One region of the Aureimonas sp. AU40 genome, then DNA from elsewhere that is predicted to be linked to it. Evidence: riboswitches for the same ligand, from Rfam matches in the RefSeq annotation. Region 1 holds a riboswitch; each other region holds the start of a gene.
The links. Region 1 has a riboswitch for thiamine pyrophosphate ahead of thiB (thiamine ABC transporter substrate binding subunit). Riboswitches for the same ligand answer to the same signal wherever they lie in the genome.
Positions count from the first base shown of each region.

Region 2: another riboswitch for thiamine pyrophosphate. It lies ahead of AUL32_RS05575 (FAD-dependent oxidoreductase); the one in region 1 lies ahead of thiB (thiamine ABC transporter substrate binding subunit).
Region 3: another riboswitch for thiamine pyrophosphate. It lies ahead of thiC (phosphomethylpyrimidine synthase ThiC); the one in region 1 lies ahead of thiB (thiamine ABC transporter substrate binding subunit).
Region 4: another riboswitch for thiamine pyrophosphate. It lies ahead of AUL32_RS10505 (ABC transporter permease); the one in region 1 lies ahead of thiB (thiamine ABC transporter substrate binding subunit).

Region 1 is NZ_BBWL01000003.1:7,638-12,155, forward strand. Features, by position in the region: gene AUL32_RS01300 (ABC transporter permease subunit) at 1-819, opposite strand, end outside; gene thiB (thiamine ABC transporter substrate binding subunit) at 884-1,897, opposite strand; TPP riboswitch at 1,943-2,044, opposite strand; gene AUL32_RS01310 (thiamine diphosphokinase) at 2,412-3,062, shown strand; tRNA gene AUL32_RS01315 (tRNA-Arg) at 3,123-3,199, shown strand; gene AUL32_RS01320 (hypothetical protein) at 3,263-4,486, opposite strand; gene AUL32_RS01325 (hypothetical protein) at 4,483-4,518, opposite strand, start outside.
Region 2 is NZ_BBWL01000015.1:82,226-86,743, forward strand. Features, by position in the region: gene ybaL (YbaL family putative K(+) efflux transporter) at 1-1,817, shown strand, start outside; TPP riboswitch at 1,818-1,930, shown strand; gene AUL32_RS05575 (FAD-dependent oxidoreductase) at 2,088-3,050, shown strand; gene thiS (sulfur carrier protein ThiS) at 3,047-3,244, shown strand; gene AUL32_RS05585 (thiazole synthase) at 3,249-4,019, shown strand; gene AUL32_RS05590 (thiamine phosphate synthase) at 4,031-4,518, shown strand, end outside.
Region 3 is NZ_BBWL01000039.1:41,621-46,138, reverse strand. Features, by position in the region: gene thiC (phosphomethylpyrimidine synthase ThiC) at 1-1,509, opposite strand, end outside; TPP riboswitch at 1,572-1,674, opposite strand; gene AUL32_RS12930 (Trm112 family protein) at 1,721-1,915, opposite strand; gene AUL32_RS12925 (LON peptidase substrate-binding domain-containing protein) at 2,178-2,858, opposite strand; gene bla (class A beta-lactamase) at 3,320-4,213, opposite strand.
Region 4 is NZ_BBWL01000031.1:30,188-34,705, forward strand. Features, by position in the region: gene AUL32_RS10500 (UDP-glucose dehydrogenase family protein) at 1-846, shown strand, start outside; TPP riboswitch at 1,289-1,390, shown strand; gene AUL32_RS10505 (ABC transporter permease) at 1,529-2,314, shown strand; gene AUL32_RS10510 (ABC transporter substrate-binding protein) at 2,311-3,255, shown strand; gene thiD (bifunctional hydroxymethylpyrimidine kinase/phosphomethylpyrimidine kinase) at 3,252-4,070, shown strand; gene AUL32_RS10520 (TenA family protein) at 4,067-4,518, shown strand, end outside.

The sequences.
Region 1 (4,518 bases):
GCGCGCTACGATGGTCGGCAGCAGGAACAGCGCGACGAGGGCGACCTGCGCCAAGGCCAGCGCCAGCGCGCGGCCGGGCGCGAAGTCATAGCGCAGTGCCTGATAGATCGCGACCTGAAGCGTCGTCCCCGCCGGCCCACCGCCGAGCACCAGAACCAGGGTGAAGCTCGTGAAGCAGAGCATGAAGACGAGGGCGGCCGCGCCCGGCAGCACGGCGCGGAGCGCGGGCGCTTCCACGAGGCGAAAGGTCGCGAGCGGCGACAGCGCCAATTGGCCCGCGAGCCTCCAGCTTTCCGCCGGCACCGCCTGCAACCCGCCCATCGCCATGCGCGTCACCAGCGGCATGTTGAAGAAGACATGGGCGATGAGAATGCCGGGCAGGCCGTAGATCGAGGGGCGGGGAAGCCCGGCCCAGACCATGAGATCGGCCACCACGCCGTTTCGCCCGAACACCGTGACGAGCCCCAGCGCGCCGACCAGCACGGGCAGCGCCTGCGGCAGGAGCAGAAGCTTCAGGAGAAGCGCGCGGCCGGGCAGGCGGTTGCGATGCAGCGCCAGGGCGAAGGGAACGCCGAACAGGAGGGACAGCAGCGTCGAAAGGATCGCCTGGGTCAGCGTGAAGCGGATGACGCCGAGGAGATAGGGATCGGTGAGGCTCGCCAGCGCCGGCGCCAGCCCCTCCGTCCCGGTGCCCAGGATCAGGAAGGGCGCGAACAGGAAGGCCAGAACAAGCGCAAGCGCACCCAATGCCGCCCCGCGCCGAAAGCGCCGGTCGGCAGCGGACAGAAACAGGCGATCCTGCTCGGCGCTTCGGTTCAAACGCTTCGACCGCCCGTGCGCAAAAGGCGGTCCGCCGACAAGCCTGCGGCCGGCTGCGTCCCGCTCAACGCCCCAGCGCGCGAAGCCATTCGGCCGTCCAGGCTTCGCGATGGGTGGCCACCGTCTCGGCATCGATCGCCAGCGGCTTGGCCGGCTGCACCAGCGTTTCGAAGGCCGGCGGCAGCGGCTCGGCGGGTTTGGTGGCGGGCAGGGCCCAATTGCCGGTCGGGATCAGCTTCTGGAAAGCAGGCGTCAGGGTGAAGGCGAGGAAGCGCTGCGCGAGCTCGGGCTGTTTCGACGTGCGCAGCCGGCCCGCAAGCTCCACCTGGAGATAGTGCCCCTCCGAGAAGGCCGCCGCCTTGTAGCGCTCGGTGCCTTCCTCGATCTGATGATAGGCGGGGGAGGTGGTGTAGGAGAGTACCATCGGCACCTCGCCCTTGGTGAAGAGCCCGTAGGCCTCGCTCCAGCCGGGCGTCACGGTCAGGATGCGGCGCGAAAGCGTGCGCCACTTTTCCTCGGCACCATCGCCATAGACCGCCTTCATCCAAAGAAGAAAGCCGAGACCGGGCGTCGAGGTGCGCGGATCTTGGATCGCGATCTTCTGCTCGGGATCGCCGTTCACCAGCTCGTCCAGGCTGGCGGGCGGGGTCTTCACCACCTCCGTGTCGTAGACGAAGGCGAGATAGGAATAGTCGAAGGGCACGAACACATCGTCCGAGAAGCCGCCGGGAATGGCGAGCGGCGACAGATCGACCCCTGAGGGCGCGAAAAGCCCGGTCTTCTTGAACTCCGGCACCAGCTCTGCGGTGAGGCCAAGCGCGATGTCGGCCTGTGTACTCTCGCCCTCCAGCTTCAGCCGGTTGAGAATGGCGACGCCATCCTCCAGCCCGACGAAGCGCAGGTCGCAGCCGCATTCGGCCTCGAAGGCCGCCTCGACCTTGGGGCCGGGACCCCAATCCGGTACGAAGCTCTCGTAGGTATAGACAGTGAGAACCGGCTTGCCGCCGTCCTGCGCCAGTGCAGGGGAAAGACCCGCGAGGGAGGCCAGAAGTCCGGCGGCGAGGGCAGGGCGAAGCATCCCGTTCTCCATGGTTTCAGATGAACGAAAACGCCTTCGGGCCAGTGCCGCGACGCTCTCCATCCCTCCGCCGGTGCGAGCCGGATCAGGTTCGTCGGGTTGGGCCGTAGCGCCTCTCAGCCCCGAAGGGCACCCCGTGTGAGCGGGATCTTAACTAGCGGGGCAGAGGAAACGCGGCAAGGGCGTTTGGGGCGCGGGGCCGAGGAGGGGCAGGCGCCTGTCGATCGTCACTTGCTAGCCGGCGCTGACCAAACCTTGCGGAGCATTGAGCCGCATCGCGTTCAGCCAGGTTCAGGCAGCGGACGGCACCATCGGACCCCAGCGCGGGGGCCGGCCTGCCCCCTGGCATTCGGCCTGGCTCCACCCTATGAGGCGTTGATCGAAACCCTTGCAAGGCGGGCTGCCCTCGCGGCTTTCCGGTCGGGCGTGATACCGCTCGGGTCGGTCTTGCATGCCGCAACCGAACTGGCCCCATCTCGCGGGTGGGGGCCGACGGAGGTTCGGAGGAATTCACATGAGCCGTTTTGCCATCCTTCTGGCCGGGCCGATCGACCCGACGCCCGCGCTGCGCCAAGCCGTTGCCGGCCGTCGCGTGATCGCGGCGGATGGCGGCATTGCGCATGCCGTGGCGCTGGGTCTCTGCCCCGAACTCTGGATCGGCGATTTCGACTCCGCCCCGCCCGAGCCGCCGGCTGCGCTGCGCGACTGCGCGATGGCGCGCGAGGCCTTTCCGCGCGACAAGGATCGCACCGACGGCGAACTCGCGATCGAAGCCGCGAAGCTTCGCGGCGGATGCGACCTTCTCCTTGTCGGTGCGCTAGGCGGGCGCAGCGACCACGCCTTTTCCCATCTGGTCATCGCTTTGCGGGAGGTAGAGGCAGACCCCGCCCTGAGGCTTGCGCTGTTCGACGGGATCGAGCACGCCCTGCCGCTGCGCCCCGGCTGGATGGAGATCGAGGCCGCGCCGGGCGCGCAATTCTCGCTGCTCAAGTTCACCGACCTCACAGGCCTGACGGTCGAGGGCGCGCGCTTTCCGCTCGCCCGCGTGGACATTCCCTTCCCCTCGATCCTGACCCAGTCCAACGAAGCGACCGGCCCGATCCGCCTCGGCCTGGAAACCGGCCGCGCGATCCTTCTTCTCCAAGCCGACCCGGCGCGCCGCTGACCCAGCGAATGCAGCGCCCACCCTTGGCCAACCCCGCCGCGTCCGCTATAAGTCTCTGAGGGTCCCATAGCTCAGCAGGATAGAGCACCAGATTCCTAATCTGGGGGTCATAGGTTCGAATCCTATTGGGATCACCAACGAACTCAGTGCTCTAGCCTACGTACTGGGTCGCACATTGCGACCATGTTGCGACGGCGTTGTTACCCTGCCGTTTTCGGTCTGTTCCGAGCGGCAATCCGGGCTGCTGCCACGCCTCTCGTTTTCTCCAAGGTTTTGCGGCTGTAAAGGGCAGTGGTCGCGGCTTGGCTGTGATTTGCGTGATGCCGCATCGCCTCCAAATCCACGCCTGCGTCGGTGCCCTCCGTGACGCCCCCGGCCCGGCTGTCTCGGCTCCAGACCGTTTTTGGAACTCCGGCTTTGGTAGCGATGGCGCGCCACATCTGCATGAAGTTCCGGTAGCGATAGGGTAGTCCAGTTGTCTCGTTCACGATGATAGGGCCGACGCGCTTCTCTGCCGGCACGAGGGCGAGCACCTGGGCCACAAGCGGATAGGCATTCGTATCATGGACGGCTTGCTGGCCGGTCTTGGTGGTGCGCTTGCGTAGGATGCCGGTCGAATCGATCTCGCTCCAGAGAAGCCCGCCGGACCAACGTCGGCCGAGATGAACGATCCCTGCCTTGCTGCCGTCCTCCACGATCGTCCAGATTCCGATGACATCGATCTGGCGGAGCGTCAGTTCGAACTGGAGGGCCTGGGCGATGGCAATGCTCGGTCGCTTCATCTCGATAGCCCTGGCGATGATCGCGGCCGACTGTTCGAAGCTGAGGAAGGTCTCCCGCGCTGGCGGCGCTTCGAATCGCATAGCCTCAAGGACGGTCGCAAGCCGAACGCATTCGGCTAGGTTCTCCGTGACGCCAAACTTGATGCTGATACGCAGAAGCTGGATCGCCTTGAACGCACGGCGAACGCGCTCGGGGCCGGGCAGCTCTCCTTCCTTCTTCGGCGGGGCGGGCTCGCGCAGCTTTTTGTACCAGCGGCGGAAGTCCGATCCGCTAAGACGGGCGAGCTGCCGATCGCCAACGGTTCGCTCCAGAAGGTCGAGCGATTCGTCATACATCGCGCGCGAGTTCGGTTTCAGGTCGTGATACGGGCTGTCCTTGCTCTTGCGATAGAGCGTGGTCAAACCCTTTATCGTGCCATCAAAACGCTTGGGGCGCGGATTGGTCTGTTCGCTTAGCCATTCCAAGAACTCAGCCGAGTAGCGTCGGCATAGAGCCGCGATTTCCGTCTCGTCGGTTGAGTGGATGCGGATGGTCGGCGTTGGATAGCCCTCAGACCTCTTCGAGATCGCGCGGGCCACCCAATAAAGTGCATATCCATCCGCCCTTTTCCTGCGCTGCAGGCCGGGAGTTTCGGTCTTCACCAGTTTTCCTTTCCATCAGGGTTGAGAGGCAT
Region 2 (4,518 bases), on a different contig from region 1:
TCGCGGGTCTGGTCCTCGCCTTTCTGCTCGGCACGATAGCGCATCGCATCGGCGCCTCGCCGATTGTCGGCTATCTCTTGGCGGGCGTCGTGGCCGGCCCTTTCACGCCCGGCTTCGTGGCCAACCAGGGGCTGGCGGGCGAGTTGTCCGAACTCGGCGTCATCCTCCTCATGTTCGGCGTCGGCCTGCATTTTTCGCTGCGTGATCTCCTGTCGGTGCGCGCCATCGCGCTGCCCGGCGCCATCGTGCAGATCGCCGCCGCCACGGGTTTCGGTATGGGTCTCGCCTGGCTGCTCGGCTGGAGCCTGGGAGCCGGCCTCGTCTTCGGCCTCGCGCTGTCGGTCGCCTCGACGGTGGTTCTCCTGCGCGCCATGCAGGAGCGGCGGCTGATCGAAACGGGGCGGGGGCGCATCGCGGTCGGCTGGCTGATCGTGGAAGACCTTGCCATGGTTCTGGCGCTGGTTCTCCTGCCGGCCTTCGCCGGGCCGCTGGGCGGCGACGCGGCCGGTGCCGGCCACGGCATGACCACCGATCTCGGATTCGGCGTGCCGGGCATTCTGCTCGTCACGATCTTCAAGCTCTGCATCTTCGTCGTTCTCATGCTTGTGGTCGGCCGCCGGGTCATCCCATGGCTGCTGCAACTCACGGCGGCTTCGGGCTCGCGCGAGCTGTTCCGGCTCGCGGTGCTGGCCATCGCGCTGGGCGTCGCCTTCGGCGCGGCGACGCTGTTCGGCGTGTCGCTGGCGCTCGGCGCCTTCTTCGCCGGCATGATCATGAGCGAATCCGATCTCAGCCACCGCGCGGCCGAGGATTCGCTGCCGCTGCGCGACGCCTTTGCCGTGCTCTTCTTCGTCTCGGTCGGCATGTTGTTCGATCCGCTGTCGCTGATCGAAGATCCGCTGCCGATCCTGGCGACGCTGCTCATCATCGTCATCGGCAAGTCCGTGGTGGCCTTCGCCATCGTGCGCCTGTTCGGGCATCCAACGGCGACGGCGCTGACCATTTCGGTCTCGTTGGCGCAGATCGGCGAGTTCTCCTTCATCCTCGCGACGCTTGGGCTTAACCTTAAAATCCTGCCGCCCGAGGCGAAAAACCTCATTCTGGGCGGCGCTATCCTGTCGATCGTGCTCAACCCGTTTCTCTTCGCCTGGGTCGATCGATGGCGGCAGACGCAGGAGCGCTCTGCCCTCGGCGGCGCGTCGGAGGAGCCATCCGAGCTCCCGGCGGCGGAAGCGCCGACGCATATTCCGAGCGGCAGCGTGGCGATCGAGGACGATCTCCTGCGCCCGACCGAACAGAAGGGCCATCTCATCCTCGTCGGCTTCGGCCGCGTCGGCTCCAAGATCGCGCGTCGGCTGGCCGATGCCGGTCGGTCCTTCGTCGTCATCGAGGATGCCGACAAGCGCGTTGCGCGGGTGCGCGCGAGCGGGTTCGAGACGGTGGTCGGCAACGCGGTGAAGCCCGAAGTGCTGGAGGCCGCCAACATCGCCGGTGCGCGCGATCTCGTGCTGGCCTTCCCCAACAGTTTCGAGGCCGTCGCGATGATCGCCGCCGCGAAGGCCGCCAATCCCGAGATCCGCATCACGGCGCGCGTCCATTCCGGCGAGCAACGCGAGCGGCTGATCCAGGCCGGGGCCGACATGGTGGTGAACGGCGACGAGGTGACGGCGCAGGCCATCGCAGACCATCTTCTCGACCTCGGTTCCGACGCGCCGGGTGCCCGGGGGCCGCTCCTGCCGGACGAGGCGCCGATCCTTCCCGAACTCACCGGCGCGGGCGAGGGCGAGTTGACACGCCCCACCGAACGCTTACCTTGAGGATAGTCCAGGGGGAGTTCCGCTAGCGGGAACTGAGAGGCCGACGCGATGTTCGGCGACCCCAAGAACCTGATCCAGTTCGCACTGGCGTAGGGATGGAGCGATCTCGACTCCGGCTGGCGCGGCACTTCGAACCTCGATGGTTCGAAAGGGCTTCGCGCCGCTGGAACGCCCCGCCCACAGCCTCGCGCGCCGGGTCGAAATCGGCGGAAGACGAGGCATGCGCGCGACCCATCCTTCACCGACGCTTGCTCACGGGCGCATCGCGGCATGACCGTCCATATTTTAGGCGCCGGCGTCGCCGGGCTCACGACGGCCGCGAGGCTGACGGAGGCGGGGCGCCGCGTGGTGATTCACGAGGCGGCCGGCGAACTCGGCCAGCGCGCGGCATCCTGGCTCGCGGGCGGCATGCTCGCGCCCTATTGCGAAGCGGCGACGGCCGATCCCGCCATCATCGAGCCGGGTCTTCGCGGCATCGACTTCTGGGCCGAACGTGCGCCGGTGAGCCGCAAGGGAACCCTGGTGCTCGCCGCGCCGCGCGACGGCGCCGACCTTCGTCAGTTCGCATCGCGAACGCGCGGGCACCGGATGCTGGACGCGGAAGGTGTGGCGGATCTCGAACCCGATCTCGCCGGCCGATTCCGTCAGGCGCTGTTCTATCCCGACGAAGCCCATCTCGACCCGCGCCAAGCGCTGGCGCTTCTGGTCCGCCGGATCGAGGAGGGCGGCGGCACGGTGCTGTTCGGCTCGCAGGCCGAGCCCGATGCCTTCGCGGACGAGCCGGTGCTGGACTGCCGGGGTCTGAACGCCGAGGTGCCCGGGCTTCGCGGGGTGCGCGGCGAGATGCTCATCATCCGCAGCCGCGATGTGCGCCTGGACCGCCCGGTGCGGCTGCTGCATCCCCGCTGGCCGATCTATGTCGTGCCGCGCGAGGATGGGGTTTTCATGGTCGGCGCGACCATGATCGAAAGCGAACGCGCCGGTCCGATTACCTTGCGCTCGACCGTGGAACTCCTCTCCGCCGTGTTCGCCCTGCACCCCGCTTTCGCCGAGGCCGAGATCCTGGAAACCGGCGCGGCCTGCCGTCCGGCGTTTTCCGACAATCTGCCGCGCGTCACCCGCACCGGCCGGGTCGTCAGCTTCACCGGGCTTTATCGCCACGGCTTCCTTCTGGCGCCGGCCTTGTCGGCCGAGGCCTGTCTCGAAATCCAGTCCCTCATGGAGGCGGCATGATCCTTCATCTCAACGGCGAGCGGCGCGAGGTCGCGTCCGCCACGCTCGATCGGCTTCTCTCTGAACTCGGGGTCGAGCCCGAAACGGTGGCGACCGCAGTGAACCGGGAATTCGTGCCGCGCGCCGAGCGCGCCGAGATCCGGCTTTCGGAGGGCGACGCGGTGGAACTGCTCAGCCCCATGCAGGGAGGCTGACGCCATGCGCATCTACGACCGCGACTATGCCTCTCGCATGATGCTGGGCACCGCACTTTATCCATCCCCGGCCGTGATGCGGGATGCGATCCGCGCAGCTGAGCCCGCGCTGGTCACCGTCTCGCTTCGGCGCGAACAGAATCTCGGCGCCGCGCGCGGCCCCGGCTTCTGGGACGAGCTGCGCGATCTCGGCGCGGACTTCCTGCCCAACACTGCCGGCTGCCACACGGTGAAGGAAGCGGTGACGACGGCTCGGATGGGGCGCGAGCTGCTGGGAACCTCGCTGGTGAAGCTCGAGGTGATCGGCCATGCCGACACGCTGCAACCCGACGTCTTCGGCCTGGTGGAGGCCGCCCGCATCCTGACTGAGGACGGGTTCGAGGTTCTGCCCTACACGACCGAAGACCTCGTCGTGGCCGACCGGCTCTTGGAGGCGGGCTGCCGCGTTCTCATGCCCTGGGCCTCGCCGATCGGCTCGGGGCTCGGGCTGAACAATCGCTATGGGCTGCGCTCGCTGCGCGCGCAGTTTCCCGAGGTCACGCTGATCGTCGATGCCGGGCTGGGCCGCCCGAGCCACGCGGCGGAAGCGCTGGAACTCGGCTATGACGGCGTTCTCCTCAACACGGCCGTCGCCTCGTCGGGCGATCCCGTCGCCATGGCGCGCGCCTTCCGCCTCGCGGTGGAAGCCGGTCGGCTGAGCTTCGAGGCCGGCGCCATGGAGCCCCGCGACATGGCCGCCCCCTCGACCCCCGTTTTCGGAAGGGCCGTTCTGTGAGCCCGAGCTCCTTGGTCCTCGACCCGTTCTATCCCGTGATGCCCGATGCCGATTGGATCGAGCGCATCGTGCCGCTAGGCGTGCGGCTCGTTCAGCTGCGCGCCAAGGACAAGCCCGAGTCGGCGCTGCGAGGAGAAATCCGCCGCTCGCTCGCCGTGTGCCAAGCGCATGGGTGCCAGCTCGTCGTCAACGATCATTGGCGGCTGGCCGCCGATGAGGGGGCGGATTTCATCCATCTCGGCCAGGAGGATCTGGCCGAGGCCGATCTCTCCAGCATCCGCGCCGCCGGCTTGAAGCTCGGCCTCTCCACCCATGACGAGGCGGAACTCGACATCGCGCTCGCGGCCAAGCCTGATTATGTCGCGCTGGGGCCGGTCTGGCCGACGATCCTCAAGCAGATGCCCTGGGCGCCGCAGACGCCCGAGCGCTTGCGCGTCTGGCGCGAGCGGATCGGAAACCTGCCGCTCGTCGCGATCGGCGGGCTGCGACCGGAACGTGC
Region 3 (4,518 bases), on a different contig from region 1:
GAGATCGGCGGCATGGGCGGCGATCTTGTAGGTGACGACGCCGGTCTTCACGTCGTCCCGGTCGGGCAGGCCGAGATGCTCCTTGGGCGTGACGTAGCAGAGCATGGCCGTGCCGAACCAGCCGATCTGCGCCGCGCCGATGGCGGAGGTGATGTGGTCGTAGCCCGGCGCAATATCGGTCGCGAGCGGTCCCAGCGTATAGAAGGGTGCCTCGCCGCAGGTCGCCAGCTGCTTGTCCATATTGGCTTTGATCTTGTGCATGGGCACGTGGCCCGGCCCCTCGACCATGACCTGACAGCCCCGATCCCAGGCGATCTTGGTCAGCTCGCCCAGCGTGTCCAGTTCGGCGAACTGCGCGGCGTCGTTGGCGTCCGCCACCGAGCCCGGCCGCAGCCCGTCCCCCAGCGAGAAGGACACGTCGAACCGGCGCATGATCTCGCAGATCTCGTCGAAGCGCTCGTAGAGGAAGCTTTCGCGATGCTTCGAGAGGCACCAGCGCGCCATGATCGAGCCGCCCCGGCTGACGATGCCGGTGACGCGCCGGGCGGCCAGCGGCACATGGGCGAGACGCACGCCGGCATGGATGGTGAAATAGTCGACGCCCTGCTCGGCCTGCTCGATCAGCGTGTCCTTGAACACCTCCCAGTCGAGCTTCAGGGGATCGCCGCCGACCTTCTCCAGCGCCTGGTAGATCGGCACCGTGCCGATCGGCACCGGCGAATTGCGCAGGATCCAAGAGCGGATATTGTGGATGTTGCGCCCTGTGGAGAGGTCCATCACCGTGTCGGCGCCCCAGCGGATCGCCCAGACCAGCTTCTCCACCTCCTCGGCCACGCCCGAGCTGACGGCGGAATTGCCGATATTGGCGTTGATCTTCACCAGGAAGTTGCGCCCGATCACCATCGGCTCGAGCTCGGGATGGTTGATGTTGGCGGGAAGGATGGCCCGCCCACGCGCCACCTCGTCGCGCACGAATTCGGGCGTGACGAATTCGGGGATCGCCGCCCCGAAGCTTTCGCCGTCGCCCAGCCGCTCGGCCGCCTCCGCCAGCGCCGCCTCGCGCGCCAGATTCTCGCGATGGGCGACATAGATCATTTCCGGGGTGACGATTCCCGCCCGCGCCCATTCCAGCTGCGTGACGCGCTCGCCCTCCCGCCCGCGCCGCACGCCATGGGCGGCGGGGCAAGGCTCGACCAGCCGGTCGGCCCCGACATGGCCGTTGTCCTCCGGCCTCACGGCGCGGGGCTCCACCAGCGGATAGCCGCGCGCGGCGATCCAGGCGTCGCGAACCGGGGCAAGGCCGCGCGAAAGGTCGATGCCGGCGTCGGCGTCCGTGTAGGGGCCGGACGCGTCGTAGACGCGCAAAGGCGGCTCGGCCGGGTCGCTCAGCGCGATCTCGCGAAAGGGCACGCGGATCTCCGGCGCGCCGCGCGGCGCGGCATAGACCTTGCGCGAGCCGCGAATCGGCCCGGTGGTCACGGTGGCGGGAAGGGTGGGGGAAGCGGACATCAGGATCTCCAACAAAAAGGAGATCCGGGATCTGTTGCGATGAGCGGCGGCGCGATGCCGCGCGGCGGCACCCTTTCCGTCCCTTCGCCGGCATGACCCGGATCAGGTTCAAAGGGTTCGGCTCGCGCCATCTCAGCCCCACATGGGACACCCCTCGGACGCGCGAAGGGTGGCCAGACGGGCTCTGTCTGTCAAGACCGGGCCGATGGGCTCAGTCGATCTCGCGCGCTTCGGACGGGAGCATGATCGGGATGCCGTTGCGGATGGGATAGGCCAGGCGCGCAGCGCGCGAGACCAGCTCGTTGCGCTCGGAATCATAGCTCAGCCCCGTCTTGGTCAGCGGGCAGACCAGGAGTTCCAGGAGCTTGGGGTCGGGGCGACCCTTGCGTTCCGCGTCGTCCACCATGCCAGTCTCCTCGTTTCGTCGGGTCGCCTGCCGTCGCCTCCGGCAACGCCGCGTTCAGCCGGCTGGATACAGGCCGGGCCGGACCCTGCCAAGTCTCGGGCTCGAAGCGCCGCGCCCCGTGCAAGAGCCTGTTTCGACCTTCGCGAGGCGCCGCACTCGAGCGATGCGAAGTCCTATCCGCAAGGGTCCAGGCCGACGGCCGACGGCGAAAAGGCGCCCTCGCACCGACCCGGCCAAGAGCCCGAACGGTCTCCCGGTTCGCCTATTGCAGGGTCTGCGAGCCGTTTCCGTCCTCGCTGCCCTCGCGCACCAGGGCGATCTCGGTGATGGCGACCAGCGTCTCGGCCCGCGTCTTGAGGTCGGGGGCTTCCAGAAGCGCCTGCTTCTCGGCCGCGCCATAGGGCGACATCATCGACAGGGCGTTGACCAGCGTCTCGTTGGAGGCCTTGGACACGCTTTCCCAATCGGCCTCCAGCTGGTTGGCCTGGAGATAGGAACGGAAGGCTTTCAGAAGCGCGTCGCGGTCCACCTCCTCCTCGCCCTCGCCGGACTCCAGATCGCTGGCGAAGGGCTTGATGCGGCAGAGGCGGAAGGGCTCGGCGCTCTCGTGCTCCTCGATCACCCGGAAGCGCGCGATGCCCTGCAGGTTGAGGAGATAGCGCCCGTCGCCGGTCTCGGTCAGCGAGGTGATGCGCCCCAGGCATCCGACGGCGCAAAGCTCCGGCTCGCCGGAGGGCTGCAGCGCGCCGTCGAGGCGCGGCTGGATCATGCCGATCACCCGCGCGCCCGTCATGGCATCGTCGATCAGCGCGAGATAGCGCGGTTCGAAGATGTTCAGCGGCATCTGCCCGCCCGGCAGAAGCAGCGCGCCGGTCAGGGGAAACACGGCCACCGTTTCCGGGAGGTCGGTCTCCGAACGGTAGGTGACGTTGCCTGCTTGCACCAATGCGATTCTCCGATCGAGCCTTGAGGCTGTTATGAACCAGGGACAGGTCTCGCGTCACCCAGGCAGGTCCATCAGTGACGCCCCAAGGCGGATCGGCGCGGACAGGCCAACGGGTCGCCCGGGCGACGTCGCCCGCAGCCTCGGAACCCGATCCGCCGATCCGGCGCAAGGCCTGTCGCTGGTTCATGACAGCTTCATGGAACTGGCGCGTCTCGCCCCGAACTCAAGAGCGGCGTGAGCACGCAGGCGAGCGGCCGGAGCGCGAAGGCAAAGTCGGAGGGGGCCCGCAATTCCTCTTCGTCTTCGCGCTGGGCCGTATTCTCACAAGGTCGAGCGCCGCCGGGGCACGGCGAAGGTTTTGCCGGCCTGTTCAGCCTCAATGCCAGCCCATGCATCGAGCCGCCTTCGCACTCGGCGCTCTGCGGGCGACGGCAGTCCCGCTCGGCGCCTTTGGCCGCCTATCTCCGCACGATCCTGGCCAGCGCGTTGCCGATCTCGGCGAAGGCGGCGTTGCGCTCGTCGAAGGAAGCCTCGGTTTCCGTGAGATAAAGGCTCGCCACGATCGGCGCGCCTTCGGGGGGCCAGAGCACGGCGATGTCGTTCATCGTGCCGTGGTCGCCGCCGCCGGTCTTGTCGCCGATGTGCCAACTCTTGGGCAGACCGGCGCGAAGCTTGGCGCCGCCCGTCTGGTTGGCCACCATCCACTCGGCGAGTCGCCAGCGCGAGACGTCCTTGAGATGGTCCTCGAACAGGAGCGCGTGCAGCGTCTTCGTCATCGCGGCGGGGCTGGTCGTGTCGCGGGGGTCGCCGGGCGTCGCCTCGTTGAGGTCGGTCTCGCGCCGATCGAGCCGGAAGGTCTCGTCGCCGAGCGAGCGGGCGAAGCGCGTGACGCCCTCCGGCCCGCCGAGCTGGTCGATCAGGACGTTGCCGGCCGTGTTGTCGCTTCGGGTGATCGCGGCCGCGCAGATCTCGGCCAGCGTCATGCCCTCGCCGCCGACCTGTTTCTCGGTCACGGGCGAATAGGTGACGAGGTCGGACTTCGCGATCACCACGCGGCGCGACAGGTCCGCCTCGCCCCGGTCCACCCGCGCCAGCAGCCCCGCCGCCGCGACGACCTTGAAGGTCGAGCACAGGGGAAAGCGCTCGTCCGCCCGCCGCGCCCAGCGCCGACCCGAGCCGGTGTCGTGAACGAAGGCGCCGAGTCGGGCCGAGAAGCGCTTTTCGATATCGGCCAGAAGCGCGTTCAACGCGTCCTCGCCCCTCGCCTGCCCGGCGAAGGCCGGGAGGAAACCGGAGGCGAGACCGGCGCCGGCAAGGGCACCGAATCGGCGGCGGGTGAGAAGGGGCGACATGCTGTTCTCCGCTGATCGTCTGCCTCCCATTTGGCCGGCGAAGAGGGCGGTTCGGAGGCCGGGGAGGCTGGGCTGGCGAGCCGGACACAGGAAAGAATGAAGGTGCGAACTTTGGCCGGCGATTTCGGGACGCCGTCACACCGGATGCGCGATAGGGATGAAACGACGCCACCCAGGGGGCTGCGCCGGTTTCTCTATCAGGCCCGCGCATTCCCTGACGCGGCAACGCGCTCAGCTCCCTTCAGCGTCTTTGGGGCGCTTTAACAGCCGACAAAGGGTTCAGCTCAGCCACGCTCGGCGGTCGT
Region 4 (4,518 bases), on a different contig from region 1:
CCCGACCGCATCGTGGTCGGCACGGAAACGGAGCGCGCCCGCGCCATGATGGAGGCGCTCTACCGCCCGTTCACCGCCCAGGGCTTCGAGCTGATCTCGACCGACATCGTCTCGGCCGAGCTCATCAAATATGCCGCCAACACGTTTCTGGCGACGAAGGTCTCCTTCATCAACGAGATGGCCGACATCTGCGAGAAGGTCGGTGGCAATATTTCCGACATCTCGCGCGGCATGGGCTCGGACAAGCGCATCGGCCGCGCCTTCCTGCAGCCCGGCCCCGGCTATGGCGGCTCCTGCTTCCCGAAGGATACGCTCGCCATGGTCCATATCGGCGAGAAGGCGCTGAGCCCGGCGACCATCGTGGAGGCCGTGATCGCGGTGAACCGCGCCCGGCCGCATCGCATGGTGGCCAAGGTCGTGGCGGCCGCCGGCGGCGACGTGCGTGGCAAGACGGTCGCCTTGCTTGGTCTCACCTTCAAGCCCGAGACCGACGACGTGCGCGACAGCGTGGCCGTTCTGGTGGCCGAACAGCTCGCCGGCCAGGGCGCGCTGGTGCGCGCCTACGACCCGCAGGGCATGGACCATGCGCGCGAGCTTCTGGGCGAGGCGGTGGACTATGCGCCGAGCATGGACGCCGCGTTGGACCGGGCCGATCTCTGCGTGCTCGCCACCGAATGGCGCGAGTTCGCCGAGCGCCCGCTGGCCGACTACAAGCGGCTCCTGCGCACGCCCATGATCGTCGACTTCCGAAACGTCTTCGTGCCGGCCGAAGTGGCGAAGGCGGGGCTCGGTTATCTCTCGATCGGCCGGGCCGGCGTGCCCGCGCCCGAGCTTCTGCCGGCCTGAGACATCGGGACGAGACCGGTGGGCAGAGGATGGGCTAGGGATTTTGGCCTGTTCACGAAGAGCAAGGCTTGAGGGATGCCGGTGGCTTCGCTCAAGCAAGCGCGACGACGGGGCGGGACAAAGGGCTCAAGGCATCCAATCCCGGTAGGTTTCGTTCCAAGTCCCAAGAGACTGCTTACGACCCGGTCGGGTCCGGCAGTTTGGCGACGTTCCGCCGCCGTCCAAAGGCGAGCCGTTCCACACGGGCAGAGGTTCGTCTGTCGCTATGGACACTGGGACTGTTGCTCGTCTTCGCCGATACGTTCTCGCATCCCGAGCGTTTGGCGGCACGCGAACGACGAGGCATCACGCGGCACCGTTCCGCCGTCGAACGGCACGCTTTGGGCCGCCCCCCCCCCTGGGCGCTTCGGTTGACAAAGCAGAACGAGGCCGGCATCACTTGGCTCATTCCGAGGGGTGTGCCGCGAGGCGCTGAGATGGCGGGAGCCGAACCCTTGAACCTGATCCGGGTCATACCGGCGTAGGAACGGGAATGGGCGGCGCTCTGCTGCCCGCGCACCTTCTTCGCTTCACTCCGGATCTCTTGCGGACCCTGCTTTGGGGCTGAGGAGATCGCATGCGCCACCATCCGCCCTGCCGCCCCGACTGGCCCCGCCTCGCCTGCTGCGGGGTCTAGGCCGATATGCGCGCCCTTCGCGCTACCCTGTTCGGGCTTCTAGCGGTGCTTCTGGCCTGGGGGCTCTTCGTCGCGCTGGCGCAGCCGCCGCCCTACATGCTGCCCGGGCCGCTTCGGGTCGCCGAGGTGCTCTGGACACGCGCCGGCTTTCTTCTGGCCAATGGCTGGCTGACCCTGATCGAGACGGTGCTCGGCCTCCTATTCGGCTCGCTGGCCGGCGCGCTGGCGGGGCTTGGCGTGGTGCTCTGGCCGCGCCTCGGGCGCGTGGCCTGGCCGCTGCTTCTCGTGCTCCAGGCCATGCCGGTCTTCGCGCTGGCGCCCCTGCTCGTGCTTTGGCTCGGATTCGGCCTCGCTTCGAAGGTCATGATGGCCTCGCTGGTTCTGTTCTTTCCCGTCGCCTCGGCCTTCGCGGACGGGCTGCGACGCACCGAGCCCGAACTGCTCGACGCCACCGCGCTCACCGTGGCGAGCCACTGGCAGACGCTGCGCTTCGTTCGCATTCCGCTCGCCATGCCGGCGCTGATCACCGGCCTTCGCGTCGCCGCCCCCCTTGCCCCGCTCGGCGCGGTGATCGGCGAATGGGTCGGCGCCTCGGGCGGGCTCGGCTTCGTGATGATCCAGGCCAATGCCCGGATGCAAACCGACCTGATGTTCGCGGCGCTGGCCATCCTCGCCGCGATGACGCTGGCGCTGCGCGCACTGGTGGACGAGTTCGCCCCCCGCCTCGCCCCTTGGGCCGCCGAAAGCGGCCCCTCCCCCTTTCCCTCCCTCCTTCGAAGAAAGTCCTCCTGATGCGTCCTTTCCTCTCGGCCGCCGCGCTGGCCGTCTCGCTCCTGGCGACGCCGGCTCTCGCAGCCGACAAGCTGACCGTCCTGCTCGAATGGTTCGTGAACCCCGACCATGCGCCGCTGGTCGTCGCCAAGGAGAAGGGCATCTTCGCCAGCCACGGGCTGGACGTGGAACTGGTGCCGCCGGCCGACCCGTCCGCGCCGCCGCGCCTTCTGGCGGCGGGCCAGGCCGATATCGCACTCCACTACCAGCCGAGCCTGATGCTCGACCATGCGGCCGGGCTGCCGCTCGTGCGCTTCGGCACGCTGGTGGAAACGCCGCTCAACACGGTCGCGGTGCTGGCGAACGGGCCGATCAAGACGCTGGCCGATCTGAAGGGCAAGCGCATCGGCTATTCCGTTGCGGGCGTGGAGGAGGCGGTTCTCTCCGCCATGCTCGGCTCGGCCGGCCTCGCTTTGCCCGACGTCGAGCTGGTGAACGTCAACTTCGCGCTCACCGCCTCGCTCAGCGCCGGCAATGTGGACGCCACGATCGGCTCCTATCGCAATTTCGAGGCGACGCAGATGCGGCTCGAAAAGCACGAGGGTCGCTTCTTCTTTCCCGAGGAGAACGGCGTGCCGCCCTATGACGAGCTGATCTACGTCACGCGCCGCGATCTGGCCACCGACCCGCGCCTGCCGCGCTTCCTCGACGCGGTGGAAGAGGCGACGCTCTTCCTCACCAACCATCCCGACGAGGCGCTTCAGCTTTTCCTCAAGGCCTATCCCGATCTCGACGACACGCTGAACCGCACCGCCTTCGCCGACACGCTGCCGCGCTTCGCCAAGCGCCCCGGCGCGCTGGACACGGCCGGCATGAACCGCTTCGCCGGCTTCCTCAAGGACAAGGGGCTGATCCCCGCCGTGCCGCCGATCGCGGATTATGCGGTGGAGCTGAAGCGGTGATCCCGGTCGCGCTGACCATCGCGGGCTCGGATTCGGGGGGCGGCGCGGGCATCCAGGCCGATCTCAAGACCTTCTCCGCGCTTGGCGTCTTCGGCACCAGCGTTCTCACCGCCGTCACCGCGCAGAACACGCGCGGCGTCACCGCCGTCGAGACGCTCCCCCCCGCCATCGTCGCCGCGCAGATCGACGCCGTGCTCGGCGACTTCACGGTGGGCGGCATCAAGATCGGCATGGTGTCGAGCGAGCCGGTGATCCGCACGATCGCCGAGCGCCTGCGCGCCCATGGGCGGCGCGCCGTCGTGGACCCGGTCATGATTGCCACCTCGGGCGACAGGCTGATCGACGCGGACGCGCTGGAGGCGCTGCGCGAAGAGCTTCTGCCGCTCGCCGACGTGCTGACCCCCAACCTGCCGGAAGCCGCCCTTCTCTTGGGCACTGAGCCTGCCGCGAGCGAGGAGGCCATGCTCGGGCAGGGCGAGCGGCTGCTCGCCCTCGGCCCGCGCGCCGTTCTCATGAAGGGGGGGCACCGCGAAGGGCCGGACAGCGTCGATCTTCTCGTGTCCAATTCTAGCCTGCTGCGCCTTGCCTTTCCACGAGTCGAGACGAACAACGACCATGGCACGGGCTGCACCCTGGCGGCGGCCATCGCGGCGGGCCTTGCCAAGGGATTGGACCTCGAAAGCGCGGTGCGCGAGGCGCGTCTTTATCTCCAGGCCGCGCTCGCGGCCGGCGCCGCCTGGCGCCTTGGCTCGGGCCGTGGTCCCGTGCATCACTTCCACGCGCTTTGGCCCAAGGCCGGACAGGACGTCTCATGAGCCCTCGCTTCACCGACCAGCTGCGCGCCGGCACAGAGCCGCTTTGGAGCGAGGCGGCGGGGCACCGCTTCACCCGCGAGCTCATAGAGGGCACCGTCGCGCCAGACATCATGGCGGACTACCTCATCCAGGATCACCGCTTTCTCGACGCCTTTCTGACGTTGATCGGCGCGGCCATGGCGGCGAGCGATCGGTTCGAGGCGCGGCTGCGCCTTGCCCGCTTCGCCGGCTTGGTGGCGGGCGAAGAGAACACCTATTTCGAGCGCGCCTTCACCGCGCTCGGCGTTTCCGCCGAGCGGCGCGCCGGCGAGCCGGACACGGAGGCCACCGCCGGCTTCAAGGGGTTGATGCGCGAGGCGGCGGAGCGGCGCTCCTATGCCGCAGCGCTCAGCGTGCTGACGGTGGCCGAATGGCTTTATCTCGACTGGGCCTCGCGCGCCGTCGCGCC